3 regions of the Brevibacillus sp. FIR094 genome follow, and region 1 is predicted to be linked to each of the others. Evidence: riboswitches for the same ligand, from Rfam matches in the RefSeq annotation. Region 1 holds a riboswitch; each other region holds the start of a gene.

Region 1 (5,500 bases):
TTCAACCTCAGTTCGCTTTTCCCGATGAAAATAAGCATGTAACAGACAGAGCAGAACCGAACCCGCAGAGACAAGTGTTGCCAAGAACAGAGTTGGATTAATTCCACCATTGTCGTACATAAACCCCATAGCCAGCGGCCCCAAGAGCCTTCCACCCGTGGTAATCGCCCCAACGACTCCCAAATAAAACGGTGCATCCTCCCCAGTCTTTTCCGATATAAAAGTAGGGATAGTGGGCGAGATGAGCATTTCTCCAAATGTAGTGATAACCATTCCGACAACAAATGCGTAATAACTACCGTGGTAGGCCAGCATACACCCAAAACCGACAGCATACGCGATGGCACTGACGACGAGCTGTGCGGACAAGCTCTGATTCACGAGCCGCTTGATCCAGGACGTGATGGGCTGCCCGGCAAAAATGATAATCCCGTTGATCGTCCACAGCCAGCTATACGAAGAAAGCGGCATACCTTGTTCGGTAATATAAGGAGCGACGCCTGTGTTCCATACCGTATTGGAAAAGAAAATGAGTGCTGCGCCTAATGCCATAAACAAGTACAACTGGTAGCGCAATAACAGGGTGAAGTTGTTTTTCTCGCGGTGTTTTTGCCGTTCCTCCTGTTGCTCACCGACCAGATCCTGATGCGAAATGTTTTTCATAAAAAGGAAGAAGAACAAGGCAAAGAGTAAGGTGCTCGTGCTGTTGAACCAAAACGTAAGCTGGAAGGATAAAGTGGCAATGACTCCAGCCAACGCGGTACCGATTGCCATCCCTAGGTTGTTTCCGACATAGACAATGTTAAACAATGCTCGGCGCTGTTCTTTCCAGCGAAAGCCGATAAATGCCTGAATGGCAGGAAACGACAGGTTGAACGTAAACCCAAGCCCCATCATGAGGATCAGGTAGATGGGCCAGCTCTGAACGAAAGGAATGGAAAATTGAATAAGTCCTTGAATAATCAATGCGCCGACAATAAGCCGCTTGGCACCTAGTCGATGAAACAACGATCCGCCAATGAATTGACCGAAGATTCCAGCCAGAGATTGGATCATCAAGACGAATCCAGCTTCTGTCATCGAGCGTTGCAAAATGGTATGTACGTATAACGTAGTAAGTGGCCACATAAAGGCACTCCCGGAGGAGTTAATAAAGCTGGCGATGAGGAAGAAAATGGCCTCACGTGGATAGCGATTGAGGAAAGCGGATGGTGATATCACGCGAATGCACCCCTTACCATTAAGGATAAGAATAGTATAACGAACATTCTGAACTTTGTAAATTAAAATGTATATAATGTCGCAGGTACCCAAATAAAGGCTGCTCCACTTTTGTCGAATTCGAGTATACTAGACAAAGTGGAGAGATGACATCAACTGAGGATATAGAGAATAAAGGTGGACTTTATGAAAATATGGAAACGAGTGTTGCTTCTTTTGCTTGTCGTGATGGCTACGACAGCTGGATACTACGGATACTCTTTTTATCAATTTGCTCAAAATATTCAAGAGCCTAACATCGCACCGCCTAGTGGTGGGAATTCCACCAAAGCAGCAGAAATACCAGAGTGGGATGGTAAGGAACGTGTCAATATCCTGCTGATGGGAGTAGACCGCAGAGGAATGAAAAATAACGGGCTTCCTCGTTCTGACTCCATGATGCTGGTCAGTATCGATCCTACGGGGAAACGTTATGATATGTTTTCAATCCTGCGTGATACGTATGTAGATATTCCCGGTAGAGGTAGCTCGCGGATCAACTCTGCGATTGTAGAGGGTGGACCTGAGCTGGCAATGGAAACGGTTAGTCAGTTCACTGGACTTCCAGTAGATCGTTACGTGATTACTGACTTTGAAGGTTTCAAGGCTCTGATTGATGCAGTGGGCGGAGTCGAGATCGATGTAGAAAAAAACATGTATTATCATGACCCGACAGACAAAGGTGCTTACGATATTAATCTGAAAAAGGGTCTGCAAAAATTGGATGGAGACAAAGCTTTGCAATATGTTCGTTTCCGTCATGATGCGACCTCTGATTATACACGGACGGAGCGTCAGAGGAAATTAATGACAGCAGTCGTGGATCAGATGAAGAATGGTACAACGCTGATGCAGCTTCCTACGATTTTGAAGGAAGTAACACCGTATGTTCAAACCAATATTAGTTCGGTGGACATGCTGAAGCTGTCTGCACTCGGATTAAAATTGAATACGTTAGAGCCAGGCAATTATCAATTGCCGCCAATGGGGATGTTCCGTGAATCGAACCGCGCAGGCTCCGTTCTGGTTCCGGATGTCGATCAGGTTCAGTCGTTTGTCCAAGAAAAAATCGCACCTCCTACAGAAACGTCAGATCAACCCGTGGGAGAAAAGAAAAGCAGCACGCAAAACTAAGCGTGCTGTTTTTTTTGTTTTTTAGGAAAGAATAACCATGATATGACCATGGCGGATGCCAACGTTTACAGTGAGTTTATTCCAAGAAGCAACGCCTCGCTTTCACGTAAAGTCAAAAATCATCCGTAACGGCGTCATGGATTAAAAAACTTTTCCTACTATTACTATTGACGTGATATTTTCAAAAAGGATATAATCCGTTTTGTATCATCATGAAATAGAAAAGACGAACATAATATACGTAGATATCTTTCTTATCAAGAGAGGCGGAGGGACAGGCCCTATGAAGCCCGGCAGCCGGTTCATTTTCGGATGAACGTCGCGGTGCCAATTCCTACAAGATTTTTTGGATCTTGTATAGATGAGAAGGGTGGATGCGAACGTATAACATTGCGTTGCAGCCCCTTTTTCGTTTGTGAAAAAGGGGTTTTCTGATTTTATCAAGATTGTGGTCGGGAGGTGGATGCGTTGATCCAACTGCGTCATTTGCATAAAAGCTATCAAGTACAAGGTAAAACCATCCCAGCGTTAACGGGGATCGACCTTTCCATAGAGCAAGGAGAAATATACGGGATCATCGGACACTCTGGTGCAGGGAAAAGTACGTTGATCCGATGCATCAATTTGCTGGAGCGTCCAACTTCAGGGGAAGTTATTGTGGACGGCGTCGATTTGACAAAGCTGGATGAAGGGAAGCTGCAAGAAAAGCGCCGCTCCATCGGCATGATTTTTCAGCACTTTAACTTGCTGTCTTCTTCGACAGTTGGCGAAAATGTCGCTTTTCCGCTCAAGCTGGCAAAGCGTCCAAAGGCAGAGATTGATAAGAAAGTGAACGAGCTGCTGAAGCTGGTTGGCTTGGAGGCACATAAGGACAAATATCCGACTCAACTGTCTGGCGGACAAAAGCAACGTGTCGGGATTGCCCGTGCGCTCGCGAATGATCCAAAAGTGCTGCTCTGTGACGAAGCTACATCGGCTCTCGATCCGCAGACGACGAACTCCATTCTGGCACTCCTCTTGGACATCAACCGCAAGCTGGGCTTGACCATTGTGTTGATTACCCACGAGATGCACGTCATTCGCTCCATTTGTGATCGTGTTGGCGTCATTGATGGAGGAAAGATCGTCGAGTCGGGTAACGTACTGGATGTATTCCTTCGTCCGAAGCATCCAACGACACAAGAATTCGTGGAACAAGTAGCGGATTCTACAGAACTGCGCGAAGCAGTGGAGCACGAAAAGGCCGCGGGGAACCGTACGATTGCTCGAGTCACCTTCCTGGGTGAAAAAACGTATCAGCCGATTCTGTTCCAAACAATGCAAGAGACCGGTACGGTGTTCAGCATTTTGCAGGGAACCATTTCTCGCATGAAGGATACGCCGTATGGGCAGTTGGTGATCGAGCTGGAAGGCGATGTCGCACAGAATCAAAAGACTATTGAGACGCTGCGCCAACGTGGCTTGGAAGTAGAGGTGATATAAATGGACTGGACATTTGAAAATGTGGATTGGGCTGAAATCGGCATAGGCACGATGGATACGCTCACGATGCTCGGTTTTTCCACCCTGTTTACTGTCCTGATTGGTTTGCCGCTGGGCATCATTCTATTTTTGACTTCACGCGGACAGCTTCTGCAAAACCGCACTTTTTATACGATCGCATCATTCGTTGTCAATGTATTGCGCTCAGTACCATTTATCATTTTGATGATCTTGCTGATTCCTGTGACGAAAATGATCGTAGGAACTTCACTCGGTGTACTGGGTGCCATTCCGCCGCTCGTATTCGGTGCCGCTCCGTTTTTCGCACGTTTGGTGGAAACCTCTCTGCGTGAGATTGATAAAGGCGTGATTGAGGCGGCACAATCTATGGGTGCTTCCAATTGGCAGATCGTCTGGAATGTCCTTTTGCCAGAGTCTAGATCGGGCCTGATCGCGGGTATTACGATCACAACGGTTACGCTGGTCTCTTATACCGCAATGTCTGGGGTAATTGGCGGTGGTGGTTTGGGTGACTTGGCGATCCGTTACGGATATCAGCGTTTCCAAACCGATGTCATGGTTGTGACTGTTGTTATTTTGCTGGTGATGGTACAGATCTTACAATCGCTGGGGGACCGTCTGGTTCTCAAGTTCAGCCGTAAGTAGGATTTTTCCATATAGGTTATCAAAGAATAAGATAAATACATGCAAGGGGGAAATCATTCATGAAAAAGCTAGTCGTATCTGTACTTACTACTGTGTTGGCATTTTCTTTGGCAGCTTGCGGAGGCAAAACCGAAACAGCACCTGCTCCAGCTGAAGGCGGCGCACAAGGCGGACAACAGGAAGTAACATTGAAGGTAGGCGCTTCTCCCGTTCCACATGCAGCAATCTTGAAGCTGGTTCAACCAAAGCTGAAAGAACAAGGCGTGAACCTGGAAATTAAAGAGTTCACCGATTACGTACAACCTAACGTTCAAGTGAACGAGAAACAACTCGACGCGAACTTCTTCCAGCACAAGCCTTACCTGGAAGACTTCAATAAAGGACAAAACATGAACCTGGAGCCAGTAGTGGCTGTACACATCGAGCCATTCGGCGCGTACAGCAAAAAAGTAAAATCTGTCGATGAATTAGCTGATGGCGCAACTATCGCGCTGCCAAACGATCCGACAAACAGCGGTCGCGCACTCGCACTCTTGGAGAAAAACGGCGTGATCAAGCTGAAAGAAGGCGCTGGCATCAGTGGTACAGTGAAAGACGTTGTTGAGAACAAGAAAAACCTGAAGTTCAAAGAAGTAGAAGCAGCAATGCTGCCACGCGTGCTGGAAGAAGTAGATATGGCGTTGATCAACACCAACTATGCGCTGGAAGCAAAGCTTGTTCCAACGAAAGACGCCCTGTTTATTGAAGATAAAGATACTCCATACGCAAACATCCTGGTAGCTCGTCCTGACAACAAGGATTCCGAAGCAATGCAAAAGCTGGCAAAAGCACTGACCTCACCTGAAGTGAAAAAGTTCATTGAAGATGAATACAAAGGCGCGATTATTCCAGCGTTCTAAATCAACAAATAATTGATCGATCAACGAAACCCAACTGGCCGAAAAGCTGGTTGGGTTTT
Region 2 (5,500 bases), on a different contig from region 1:
GCCTGCGCCAATCCCTCCTCAGTCGGTTGGCAAAGCACTACATTTCCACCCGGAAGTTCAAATGCTTGGCAAATGGCCCCCAGTTCTTTATCGTGGAATTTTTCGCTCTTCTTCCATCCAAACCAGCTTTGCCAACGTGCTATTGCTTCATCTAGATTGTTTACTGCATAGCCTACTGACTGGAGATGGGCTGCACCGTTCGGATGTGCGCCAATGATGCCACGATTTGTCAAATCTTCTATTCTCTCTTCATCCGTTTGCGACCATTCAATGAGAAATGGTGGTAGAAGTGCACTATCCGCATCTTCAAGGAACAACATCCGCCACCGAAGCGTCGTGCCATCATCACGCGTACGACTTCCCGCAACAGGTCCAGTAACCTGCAAACCTTGGCTTCGCAAGCGCTCTGCCCACGCATCCATCTCATTGGTCCGAAGCGCAATCTGACCAAATCCTTCTCCCTTTGCTTTATCCTCGATGCATTGACGTACGAGCGGATTATCTGATTGTCGAGCAAGCTCCTCGTGTTCAACCGCCAAAAATTCAACATAAGAAAGTCCGAAATAACTAAGGCTATTCCATGTCCCCCAAGACGCATGACGTCCTCCAGCTACCGCATGAAAACCCGCTTGGCAAAATTGTTCCGATGCTTCCTGTGGAGTTCGCTGCACAAAATGAACCAAATGATCAAAAGTTAATCGCACCTTTTTTCGCCTCTTTTCGTATTACTTATAGGATATCAAAATTCATTTATGTAAGGATAGAAATACAAGGGGGAAAAATGAACGATACCAGATCAAGCCGGGTAAAATCTCGGCGCAAGCATTCACGCAGAAAATGGGTACGGGTTGGAAAGAACACGCTCCTATTTAGCGTGTTGGCCATCTTCGTCGTCGGAACCTACTACCTATTCCAAACTGCCATGGATGGAGAACATGCCACCCCAAACGAGCAGCCTGCTCCTGACGATACTGTGAACCAAAAGACCTCTGTACAGCTCACCTTTGTCGGTGACATCATGATGTCAGGGAATGTAGAGAAAACCTTACTTGCAAACAACAGCTATGACTACCCATACAAGCATGTAAGCTCGCTCTTTTTGCAAGATGATATCACGATTGCCAATTTGGAGACGCCGATCACCACCACAGGTGTTGCTGCACAGAACAAAGAGTATGTCTACAAGTCGTCCCCACTTGCTGTTCCTGCCATGAAAAACGCAGGAATTGATGTAGTGAATCTCGCCAATAATCACTCCATGGATCAAGGAGTTCCGGGATTGCTCGATACCTTTGACGCTTTGGACAAGAACCGGATTGAATACGTCGGCGCCGGAAAGAATGCCAACCGTGCCTATTCACCTGTATTCATTGAAAAGAACGGCATCAAGATCGCAATTCTCGGCTTCAGCAGGGTCATTCCCGAAACAAGCTGGTTTGCAGGGGATTCTCAGCCAGGTATGGCCGCTTCCTATGATCCTACGCTAGCAGTGAAAGCGATCCAAGATGCGAACAACCAAGCAGATCTCGTCGTGGTAATTGCACACTGGGGCAAGGAACGCTCCGATTATCCTGTCGATCATCAAAAAGAGTTGTCTCGTGCCTACATCGATGCTGGTGCAGATTTGATTGTCGGCGGTCATCCCCACGTTCTTCAAGGCTTTGAACGATACAACGACAAATGGATTGCGTACAGTCTGGGCAATTTCATTTTCACACGGTCAAGCGAACCCAAGACTTGGGAAACGATGGTCCTGCAAGCAAACTGTACGAAAAGCGGCGATTGTGAGTTGACGATGCTTCCGTTTCACGCAGAATTGGGACAAGCTGTACCCATGAATGAAAGCAACGGCGCTGCCCTGCTAAAACGTATTGAATCTATTTCCGAGAGTGTCGACATACAAAGTGACGGGCGTATACAGCCGCGTGCAAAAGCGGTGGAGACTGCCCCCTGACAAAAGAAGCCGTGTTTCCAGGTAACTAGAAATACGGCTTTTCTTCTTGTTATTCCTATTACTTATGCAGATTCGATAATAGGGAAGCGGCGCACTTCTAAGCCAAAATCATTTTTCAACAGGGACTCGTGCTCTTCACTGATTCCTGTCACGATCAAACCTGCGCGCAAGACGCCCCCCAAGTCGAATTGGACTTTTAGTTTATGCACGTTCACGCCTGCCTGCTCGAGGAAATGCAAGACAAGATCTGGCGTGGCAGTATGACATGAGCCTTCTAGATAACACAAGACGCGTTCTTCTGAGTCCAAGGTGACTCCAGCTTTGTCAGCCGTTTTTTCTTTCCAAGTAGGATGCGGTGTGAATGGCTGTGTCAATAAATAGGCCAAATCCTCCACGACTGCACTTGCTGTAGGTAGCTCGCCTGCCCCTCTTCCTGTAAACAACAAGTCTCCCACAATGTTGCCGGATAGCTGCACCGCATTAAACGCGTCGTGGATTTGCGCCAACGGGTGGCTCAGCGGAAGCATGGTTGGTTCAACAGATAGGCGAATGCCTTGTTCAGCTTGATAGGCCTGCGCGATCAGCTTGATCCGGTACCCCAGCTCGCTCGCAATCCGAATGTGACCCGCTGACAAATCTGAAATTCCTTTACGAACAACATCCGCTAGCGGTAGCGATTCTCCGTAAACAAGCTGTGCCAGGATGTACAACTTGTACATAGCGTCAAAGCCTTCTACATCCGAACGAGGGTCTGCTTCGGCATAGCCCAACTCCTGCGCTTGCTTGAGAACCTCCTGATAAGAGAGCTGTTCTGCCTCCATTTTCGTCAAAATGAAGTTCGTTGTTCCGTTGAGAATACCGCGAACGCCTTGGATATCGTTCGTGCGAAGGAACTGCCGGAGTACGCTCAAGATCGGGATGCCCCCTGCCACACTCGCTTCATAGGCCAGATGCACTTGATGCTGATTTGCCAAATCGACTAGCTCGGTTCCTTTTTTCGCCAGGAGCTCTTTGTTGGCCGTTACTACATGGCAGCCCTTTTCGATCAAAGCACGAACGTAGTCATAGGTAGGTTCTACACCGCCCATGACCTCCACCACGATATCCACATCGCTTCTCAATACATCCTCAAAGTCAGTTGTCAGTAAAGCCGGGTCAACATGAACCGCCCGCTCTTTTTCCGAGTCACGCACCAAAGCCTTGACGATCTCAATTCGTTTTCCCAGTCGAGAAGAAAGCTTCTCCTGTTGCGAACGGATCGTTTTGATTACGCCTCCACCCACTGTTCCCAATCCCAGTAATCCCACACGTACCACTTCTGCACTCATCCTGACCACCCCATACCCTGAATTTTAGATAAAAAGAAAAGCCATCTTCGATAAGAAGAAGGCTTGTTAGCAGCTAATGCTCCCCCTCCTTATCTCCCAGGACGTATATGTCCTGCAGGAATTGGCACCTTGTCACAAAATATGCGTGACGGTTGCCGGGCTTCATCGGGCCAGTCCCTCCACCTCTCTGGATAAAGAAAATATGAAATTGAAAAAAACCTTCTTCGCTAAGAAGAAGGTTCATCTACTAATGGAGTAACCCGCTTCTTATCTTTCGAGACGAAACGTCTCGCAGGAATTGGCACCTTGTCGCAATATGCAACGGTTGCCGGGCTTCATAGGGCCAGACCCTCCACCTCTCTGGATAAGAACTGTTTATGCTGTTGAGCTTTATTCTAAGAAATTCCAAGGCAAGCGTCAACAAAATTCTTTCTTTTCTGATTGCAAGCTGATTTGACACGACTTTCAGTTGTGGGTGAACAGGCTTTCTACCTCTTCCATACTGCAGCAAGCGCAATGAAACACGCCCTCCCGGCCTTCCTCAGGCAGCTCTTTTTCCTCGACATATCCGCAATATTGGCAAATGAAAAGTTGAATCATCGCACGCCCTCCTCTTCTTTTATCCTGCCCAAAATAAAAAGAGCATTTTCCGCTCGACCGTGACGATCGTTAGAAAATGCCAGAAAAAGAGGGACGTACTTGTCCACGCGCTGTTTTTCGCAAGCCATCTCTAACACCTCCCTATCTCCCGTAGGTCTATCAGTGTTGTCGAAACAGGCAGGTCTCCTGACTATGGGTTCATCGTCTAGCGTCGCCTTCCCCGTCTATTTTGATAGACCAGTGGCTTGTTGGACGCTGACTCCCCTTTTACAGTGGCGGGACCGTGTCGGATTTGCACCGAGCTTCCCTATTATCCTTGTCGCGAATTGGTTACGCCCTAAGGAACCTGTTTCCACCTATGAAATTGTTCTCCCTAGATTTTACCTTATTCTTCCTTATTTTGCGAACTTACCCCAAATACCGCTCTTTCAAAATGGTGCTGTGGTGACCTTCATGTCCTGCAATCACATAAGCCAACGTCCTTGCAGATAGCTTGTTTCCGTTGGCAGTTCCTGTACGCAACCACGCTTCTGGAGAGATTCCTCCGGCTTGCGCGATGGTTGAAGCACGTACAGCCTTATACTCTTCCAATAAATCAGAGAGGTCTCGTAGCTGAAAACACCCGTGTTCGACAAAAGCATTCTCATCAAAACCGACGAGGGGTGTCTGATCTCCTCTCGCGATTCTCAATAAGCGATAGCTCATGATGCGTTCTGTATCGACAAGATGACCCAAAACCTCTTTTACTGTCCATTTGCCTGGTGCATACCGATAATCAATTTGCTCAGGCGCAAGGGACGAAAATAGCGCGACTTGCCTCTCTCCTTGTTGCGTGAGGATCGTTTGCAGATCCCCCTCTGGTAGAAGTCCAATATAATACTCAAAATATGCAGCGTATTCATCGCGCTCTGGTCGTCTGAGCATGTATTTCCCACTCCTCGTTATTCACTTTACCTGCCGCTTAAAACAAGCCCAATACGAACACACCCGCCAGATCTTCACAGGCGGGTGACCTTCACCATCATACGCTATGTAAGCCTTCAAACAATAGGACCCTTGCTGGGGCTGCATCCGTGCCGATCAGCTTAAGTGGTGCAGCTACCAGAAAATACTCGCCTGGCGGGACCTCTGCTAGGCGCAAGCCTTCCACGACAATGACTCCCGCTGCAAACAGCTTTTTATGGGTGGGGTGCCCTTCCTGACTGCGTTCGATCCCAAGTGCATCGGTACCAATACCTCGCACACCCAGCTCGCTTACATATTCTGCACCTTCCTCTGAAAGAAAGATGAATTCAAAAGAGAACGCCTCTTCAAAAGAATTTTTCGTTTTAAACAAGACAAAATCGCCTCGCGCAAGATCGAAGCCCTCCAAATCGGAGCGAGTGATCCTGTCCTCTACCGCTGTGAGATCGAGAACCTTGCAACTGCCCACTAGCTTCTCCAATGAAATACTCTCAAATGTATCGCCGGCATTTACCATGTGCAGGGGAGCATCCACATGGGTACCAGAATGTAGGTCCATGTCGATTCTCGATTCGGTTACATAGCCATTGGTAGCGGTACGTATTTTCGGCTGCTTTTCCGGCTTGTTTTTATACACCGTCATTCCTTCGTACAC
Region 3 (5,500 bases), on a different contig from region 1:
CAAATGACAAAGGCGAGTTTTCGCTGACATTGTCGTACAAGAATCATTCCTTTAGTGCCAAAACAATTCAAGTCGAATTGTATGAAGACGATAAGCTGGTTAAGAAAACTGACGTTGCATTAAGCACAAAAGTCATTGTCGAGCCTGTGAAGCCAACAGACGAGGATAAAGACGAAGATGATGACAAAAAGAAAAAAGAAAAAGGGAAGCAGAAAGATAAGCATCCCAATGGCAACGCGTATGGTTATTGGAAAAAGCACGACAAACATCATGATGACGATGATGACCAGGGCGATGACGATCGTAACGACGACAGAGACTAGTCGCTAACGTTAAGGCCGCTGCTTGTAAGTCTCGACGTACTCCACCAATTGTCTGATGTAATCCCCCAGAATGGGGATGGAAAGAAATTGCGTCAAGAGAGAGCCGAGGAATGCCAATACGATAGCAGTACCAATAGTCAACCCCAGACCCCGGGCAAGACCTGCGAGGAAATTGATCCAGAGCAGCTTGCGCGGGGCTGTGTAATTTTGAATCACATCTGCTAGTCGGATATCTTCCAGGAACATCGCAATTTTATGCATCCGCTCATTTACCTTCCGAACTTCCTGAAGCTCTTCAAGAACTTGATCAATTTGCTGCATAAGGCGGTCTGTAGGCGACAAGCTGTCCATCCCCTTCCATCATTCGGTATCGTTACCTACCAGTCTAGGGAAAAAGACAACCAGAATCAAGGTGGAGAGGAAACGTTTGCCTATCAGCTAGGCGAAGGGTAAAATGAACGTACAAAACGTTTGTTAGGAGGCTTTGAAATGGCTGAAACTGTTTCCCAATCTCTTTCCGAAGATTTATTCAAGCTCTTGCAAAAGGAGCGTTTTGTTACCTTGGGCACAGTAGACCATGAGTCAGGGGCACCATCGCTCAGCTCCTTGTCCTGGACGTATGCTGTCAGCGCCGATACGATTCGTTTTGCCGTAGATAATCGCTCACGTATTTTGGCTAATATTGCGAAGGAACCGCAAGTTGTCCTGCATTTGATCGGTGCCGGCTCGTCTTTTGCTATTAATGGTCGTGCTTTCGTCAAAACAGACCGACTGGAAGGAGTTCCGCTCAAGCTGGCCATGGCAGAAATCAAAATTGAGGCCGTTCGTGATATTATGTTTTACGGTTCCCGTATTTCCGTAGAACCACAATATGAAAAGACGTATGACAAAAACGCAGCAGCGAAGCTGGACAATCAAGTTATGACCGCCTTGAAAGATGCAAATTAACATGTGGAAATAAATTGTTGACAAGAATCCTGCCGATCCTTTAGTATTAGGGTCAATCAAATTGAATAGCAATCTTCTTATCCAGAGCGGCGGAGGGACTGGCCCGATGATGCCCGGCAACCAATCACCTGTATTTTAACAGGGAGATAATGGTGCTAATTCCTGCAGAGTTATCAAACTCTGAAAGATGAGAAGGATTTGCTTACGGTGACGTAAACAAAGCCTTCTTTCAGAGGAAAGGGGGCTTTTTTGATGCCCTCGTACACTATTGGAGGGAGAGAAACAGACATGAAATTGGAAACGAAATTGATTCAGGCGGGAGTAGGCAGAGACGAAAAAACAGGGGCGGTGAGCTTTCCTGTTTACTATGCAACGGCTTATCGCCATCCTGCCTTGGGCCAGAGCACTGGATATGATTATACGCGCACCGCTAATCCTACTCGCACCATTCTGGAGGAGACCATCGCTGAAGCGGAATCAGGAGATGCAGGATTCGCTTGCGCCTCAGGAATGGCTGCTGTTCATACCGTTATGGGCTTGTTTTCCCAAGGGGATCATCTGATCGTTTCACTCGATCTGTACGGAGGAACCTATCGATTGTTCGAGCAAGTGCTCTCTCGCTATGGTTTGACGTTTTCGTATGTAGATTTGCGTGACATTGGTGCACTCAAAAATGCGATTCGCCCAGATACAAAGGCGATCTTCGTCGAGACACCAACCAATCCGCTCATGCAGATTACGGATATTCGAGCAGTAACGCAATTGGCGAAACAGCACGGTCTCCTTACGATTGTAGACAACACATTCTTAACCCCGTATTGTCAACGCCCACTAGAGCTTGGTGCAGATATCGTCTTACATAGTGCAACCAAGTATTTGGCAGGACATAACGATGTGCTGGCTGGTCTCATCGTAACAAAAGGGGAAGAGTTGTCGGAAAAAATCCGGTTTTTGCACAATTCAATCGGTGCTGTGCTCGGACCACAAGATTGCTGGCTTCTCGTTCGCGGGATGAAAACATTGGCACTGCGGATGGAGCGTCACCAATCCAATGCCTTGATTGTAGCGGAAAAGCTGCGTGAGCATCCGGCAGTGGCGGAGGTATTTTATCCAGGTCTGCCAGAGCATCCGGGGCATGAAATACAGGTGAATCAAGCGACTGGGCATAGTGGGATGGTATCGTTCCGGGTACGCGATGTAGAGCAGGTGGGATTGTTCCTGCAAAATCTGCAAATCGTATCCTTTGCGGAAAGTCTGGGTGGTGTCGAGTCATTGTGTACGTATCCGGCGACGCAGACTCACGCCGATATCCCGCAAGAAGTCAGAGAGCATGTCGGTGTTTGTGATCGATTGTTGCGACTGTCGGTTGGCATCGAGCATCCAGATGATGTCGTAGCCGATTTGTTTCAGGCATTGAATGCTAGTTTGGTCGTAGGGGGGAGTGTACGATGAATTTTGCAACCAAGATCCTCCACGGTTCGACTTGCATTGACCCGTTCACAGGTGCGTCGTCGGTTCCGATTTATCAAGCTTCGACGTTTCATCAGGCAGATATCGATCAGCCAGGAACATTCGATTATGCCAGATCAGGCAATCCAACGAGGCAGGCTTTGGAGGAAGCCATTGCGTCTCTGGAGGGGGGCGCACGCGGTTTCGCATTCTCATCTGGCATGGCTGCCATTTCCAGCGTGTTCATGCTGTTTTCAGCCGGAGACCATGTTGTAGTGGCGGAAGATGTATACGGTGGCACGTTTCGGTTTTTGACCAAGGTATTGTCGAGAATGGGCATCTCCGTTACATTCGTGGATGCAACAAATACAGAAGCTGTTCGTGCGGCCATTACACCGGTGACGAAAGGGATTTACCTGGAGACCCCCTCCAATCCCACCTTAAAGGTGACAGATATTGCAGCGGTTTCTCGTATCGCGAAGGAGTACGGCTTGCTGGTCATTGTCGATAATACATTCCTTACCCCGTATTACCAGCGGCCATTGGAACTTGGTGCAGATGTGGTCATTCATAGTGCAACGAAGTTTATCGGAGGGCATAGCGACGTCGTGGCAGGTCTGGCCGTGACCAGAGAGGCTGCGTTAGGGGAGCAGCTCTATTTTATCCAGAATGGCATGGGAGCGATATTGGGTGTGCAGGACTGCTGGCTGGTGATGCGTGGTCTCAAAACATTGAAAGCCCGACTGGATGTCAGCACGAAAACAGCCGCGAGCTTGGCTGACTGGTTGTCATCGCATCCACAAGTAAGCCGCGTTTACTATACAGGACTGGAGGATCATCCTGGTCATCTGATTCAAACACAACAAGCGACTGGTCATGGGGCAGTTCTTTCTTTTGACGTAGGGAACCGTGATCGAGCAAAAGCGTTGTTTGATCGTGTGAAATTGCCGATTGTGGCTGTCAGCCTCGGGGCAGTGGAAACGATTCTCTCCTATCCGGCTACGATGTCACATGCAGCGATGCCTGCTGAGGAAAGGGCTGCAAGGGGAATTACAGATGGTTTGATCCGGTTGTCAGCTGGTTTAGAGGATTACGAGGACTTGGTGGCAGATTTGAAGCAAGCTTTGGATCATTTGCCATCTGAAGCACCCATCCATAAAGAAAAAGAGGTATTCTCCCGGGCTTAAATCCGGGGGATACCTCTTTTCTTTTAAGGCGTTCCTGTACGATTTGCATTGATTTTGTTTTGTCCTTGCGGCTCTTTGTGCATGCGTTTTTCTTTTACTTGAGAAGGGGTTTCTTCTCGAGGCTGCACACTGCGCGGCAGTTGGGGAATGATCCGACCTACGATATCCGCTAACTCTTCCGTAACACCGGCAACAGGATGGCCGCGACGAATATCATCTCTCATTTCTCGTAACCGCTGTACGATGGCAGGGTCTGCAGTTACGACAGCATTTGCTCCTTGAGGGTCTTCTTTCAGAGCTTCCGCAACCGTGTACTTAATGACGCCAACTTCAGGGCGATCCAGATTCGGATCCACAGTAATACCGACTACCGCATATTTGCCTAAGACCACTGCAGTGGCGCTGTGTACCCTTTTCACACGTGTTGCTAGTTGGGCGAGACGATCAGCAGTGGCTTGGGAAGATTGATTGTAAGCAGGCTCAGGAGCTGTTTGCTGAACGCGCTGAGTATGAGTGGCATGCTTCGGCTGTTGTGTAGCCTGATTCGCCGGGGGTTTATTGCCCGACATACATGCTGTAAGCAACAAGCTAAAACCGAGGCAGTAGATCATGATCCGTTTCACAGGCATTCTCCCTTTCCCAGTATTGCCTTCCTTCGTGAGGAGGGCAGGGTTACAAGTATTTTGTTCTGGGCTGCCCATTTTCATTCTGCCAATGGGTCGTCTATCTCTGTCGACCTGAACATAGACTGTAGTACATCACGTCGCCGCACTTGAGCATCCCTCCAAAAATTGCATAGGGTATATAAGAAGGGTAATAGGAGGCGAGATATTGAAGAAAATCTACGTACTGGATACCAACGTACTCCTGCAAGATCCAAGGGCGATGTTTTCTTTCGCTGACAACGAAATAGTCATACCAGCAGTCGTATTAGAAGAAATCGATTCCAAAAAGCGGTACATGGATGAAATTGGCCGCAATGCTCGGTACGTATCTCGGCTCTTTGACAGTTTTCGTGAGCTGGGGCAATTGCACACTGGCATTACCCTAGAAACAGGTGGGCTGTTTCGGGTGGAATTGAATCATTCCTCTTTCCACCGCCTTCAGAAACAATTCACGGAAATGAGTAATGACAACCGCATTTTGGCGGTCGCACTAAACTTACAGGAGGAGGAAAACGGAAAACCACAGCCAAGACCAGTCATTTTGGTAAGTAAGGATGCTCTCATGAGAGTCAAGGCTGATGCATTGAATATTTCCGCAGAGGATTTTCTTTCGGATCGAGTTGTGGGGGAGTTCTCCAGTATTTACCCTGGGTATCAGAAGATGATGGTAGCGTCCGACATCATCAAGACTTACTACGCAACAAGAAAGCTGCAGCTGGCCTCCTGTTTTCCACGCTATCGTTTTTACCCTCATCAATTTTTAGTGCTGAAGGACGAATGCAACCCATCTATTTCAGCGATTGGAAAAGTCGACCCGGACGGAAAAATGCTAGAAATGCTTGTATCAGATGATGATCCGATTTGGGGCATCCGAGCCCGTAACGTGCAGCAACGAATGGCAACCGAATTGCTGTTACGAGATGATATT

What was found. Region 1 has a riboswitch for S-adenosylmethionine ahead of ACQ5DJ_RS25205 (methionine ABC transporter ATP-binding protein). Riboswitches for the same ligand answer to the same signal wherever they lie in the genome.
Region 2: another riboswitch for S-adenosylmethionine. It lies ahead of ACQ5DJ_RS29420 (homoserine dehydrogenase); the one in region 1 lies ahead of ACQ5DJ_RS25205 (methionine ABC transporter ATP-binding protein).
Region 3: another riboswitch for S-adenosylmethionine. It lies ahead of ACQ5DJ_RS19065 (aminotransferase class I/II-fold pyridoxal phosphate-dependent enzyme); the one in region 1 lies ahead of ACQ5DJ_RS25205 (methionine ABC transporter ATP-binding protein).

Annotation. Positions count from the first base shown of each region.
Region 1 is NZ_JBEAES010000038.1:40,098-45,597, forward strand. It holds gene ACQ5DJ_RS25195 (MFS transporter) at 1-1,221, opposite strand, end outside; gene ACQ5DJ_RS25200 (LCP family protein) at 1,408-2,394, shown strand; SAM riboswitch class I at 2,646-2,762, shown strand; gene ACQ5DJ_RS25205 (methionine ABC transporter ATP-binding protein) at 2,863-3,876, shown strand; gene ACQ5DJ_RS25210 (methionine ABC transporter permease) at 3,877-4,542, shown strand; gene ACQ5DJ_RS25215 (MetQ/NlpA family ABC transporter substrate-binding protein) at 4,602-5,441, shown strand.
Region 2 is NZ_JBEAES010000066.1:426-5,925, forward strand. It holds gene ACQ5DJ_RS29410 (VOC family protein) at 1-704, opposite strand, end outside; gene ACQ5DJ_RS29415 (CapA family protein) at 782-1,954, shown strand; gene ACQ5DJ_RS29420 (homoserine dehydrogenase) at 2,017-3,282, opposite strand; SAM riboswitch class I at 3,369-3,480, opposite strand; SAM riboswitch class I at 3,547-3,653, opposite strand; gene ACQ5DJ_RS29425 (hypothetical protein) at 3,748-3,882, opposite strand; cobalamin riboswitch at 4,042-4,247, opposite strand; gene ACQ5DJ_RS29430 (DinB family protein) at 4,291-4,806, opposite strand; gene ACQ5DJ_RS29435 (cyclase family protein) at 4,904-5,500, opposite strand, start outside.
Region 3 is NZ_JBEAES010000021.1:39,478-44,977, forward strand. It holds gene ACQ5DJ_RS19050 (hypothetical protein) at 1-323, shown strand, start outside; gene ACQ5DJ_RS19055 (DUF5665 domain-containing protein) at 333-674, opposite strand; gene ACQ5DJ_RS19060 (pyridoxamine 5'-phosphate oxidase family protein) at 813-1,271, shown strand; SAM riboswitch class I at 1,346-1,465, shown strand; gene ACQ5DJ_RS19065 (aminotransferase class I/II-fold pyridoxal phosphate-dependent enzyme) at 1,560-2,723, shown strand; gene ACQ5DJ_RS19070 (trans-sulfuration enzyme family protein) at 2,720-3,907, shown strand; gene ACQ5DJ_RS19075 (YhcN/YlaJ family sporulation lipoprotein) at 3,931-4,536, opposite strand; gene ACQ5DJ_RS19080 (PhoH family protein) at 4,739-5,500, shown strand, end outside.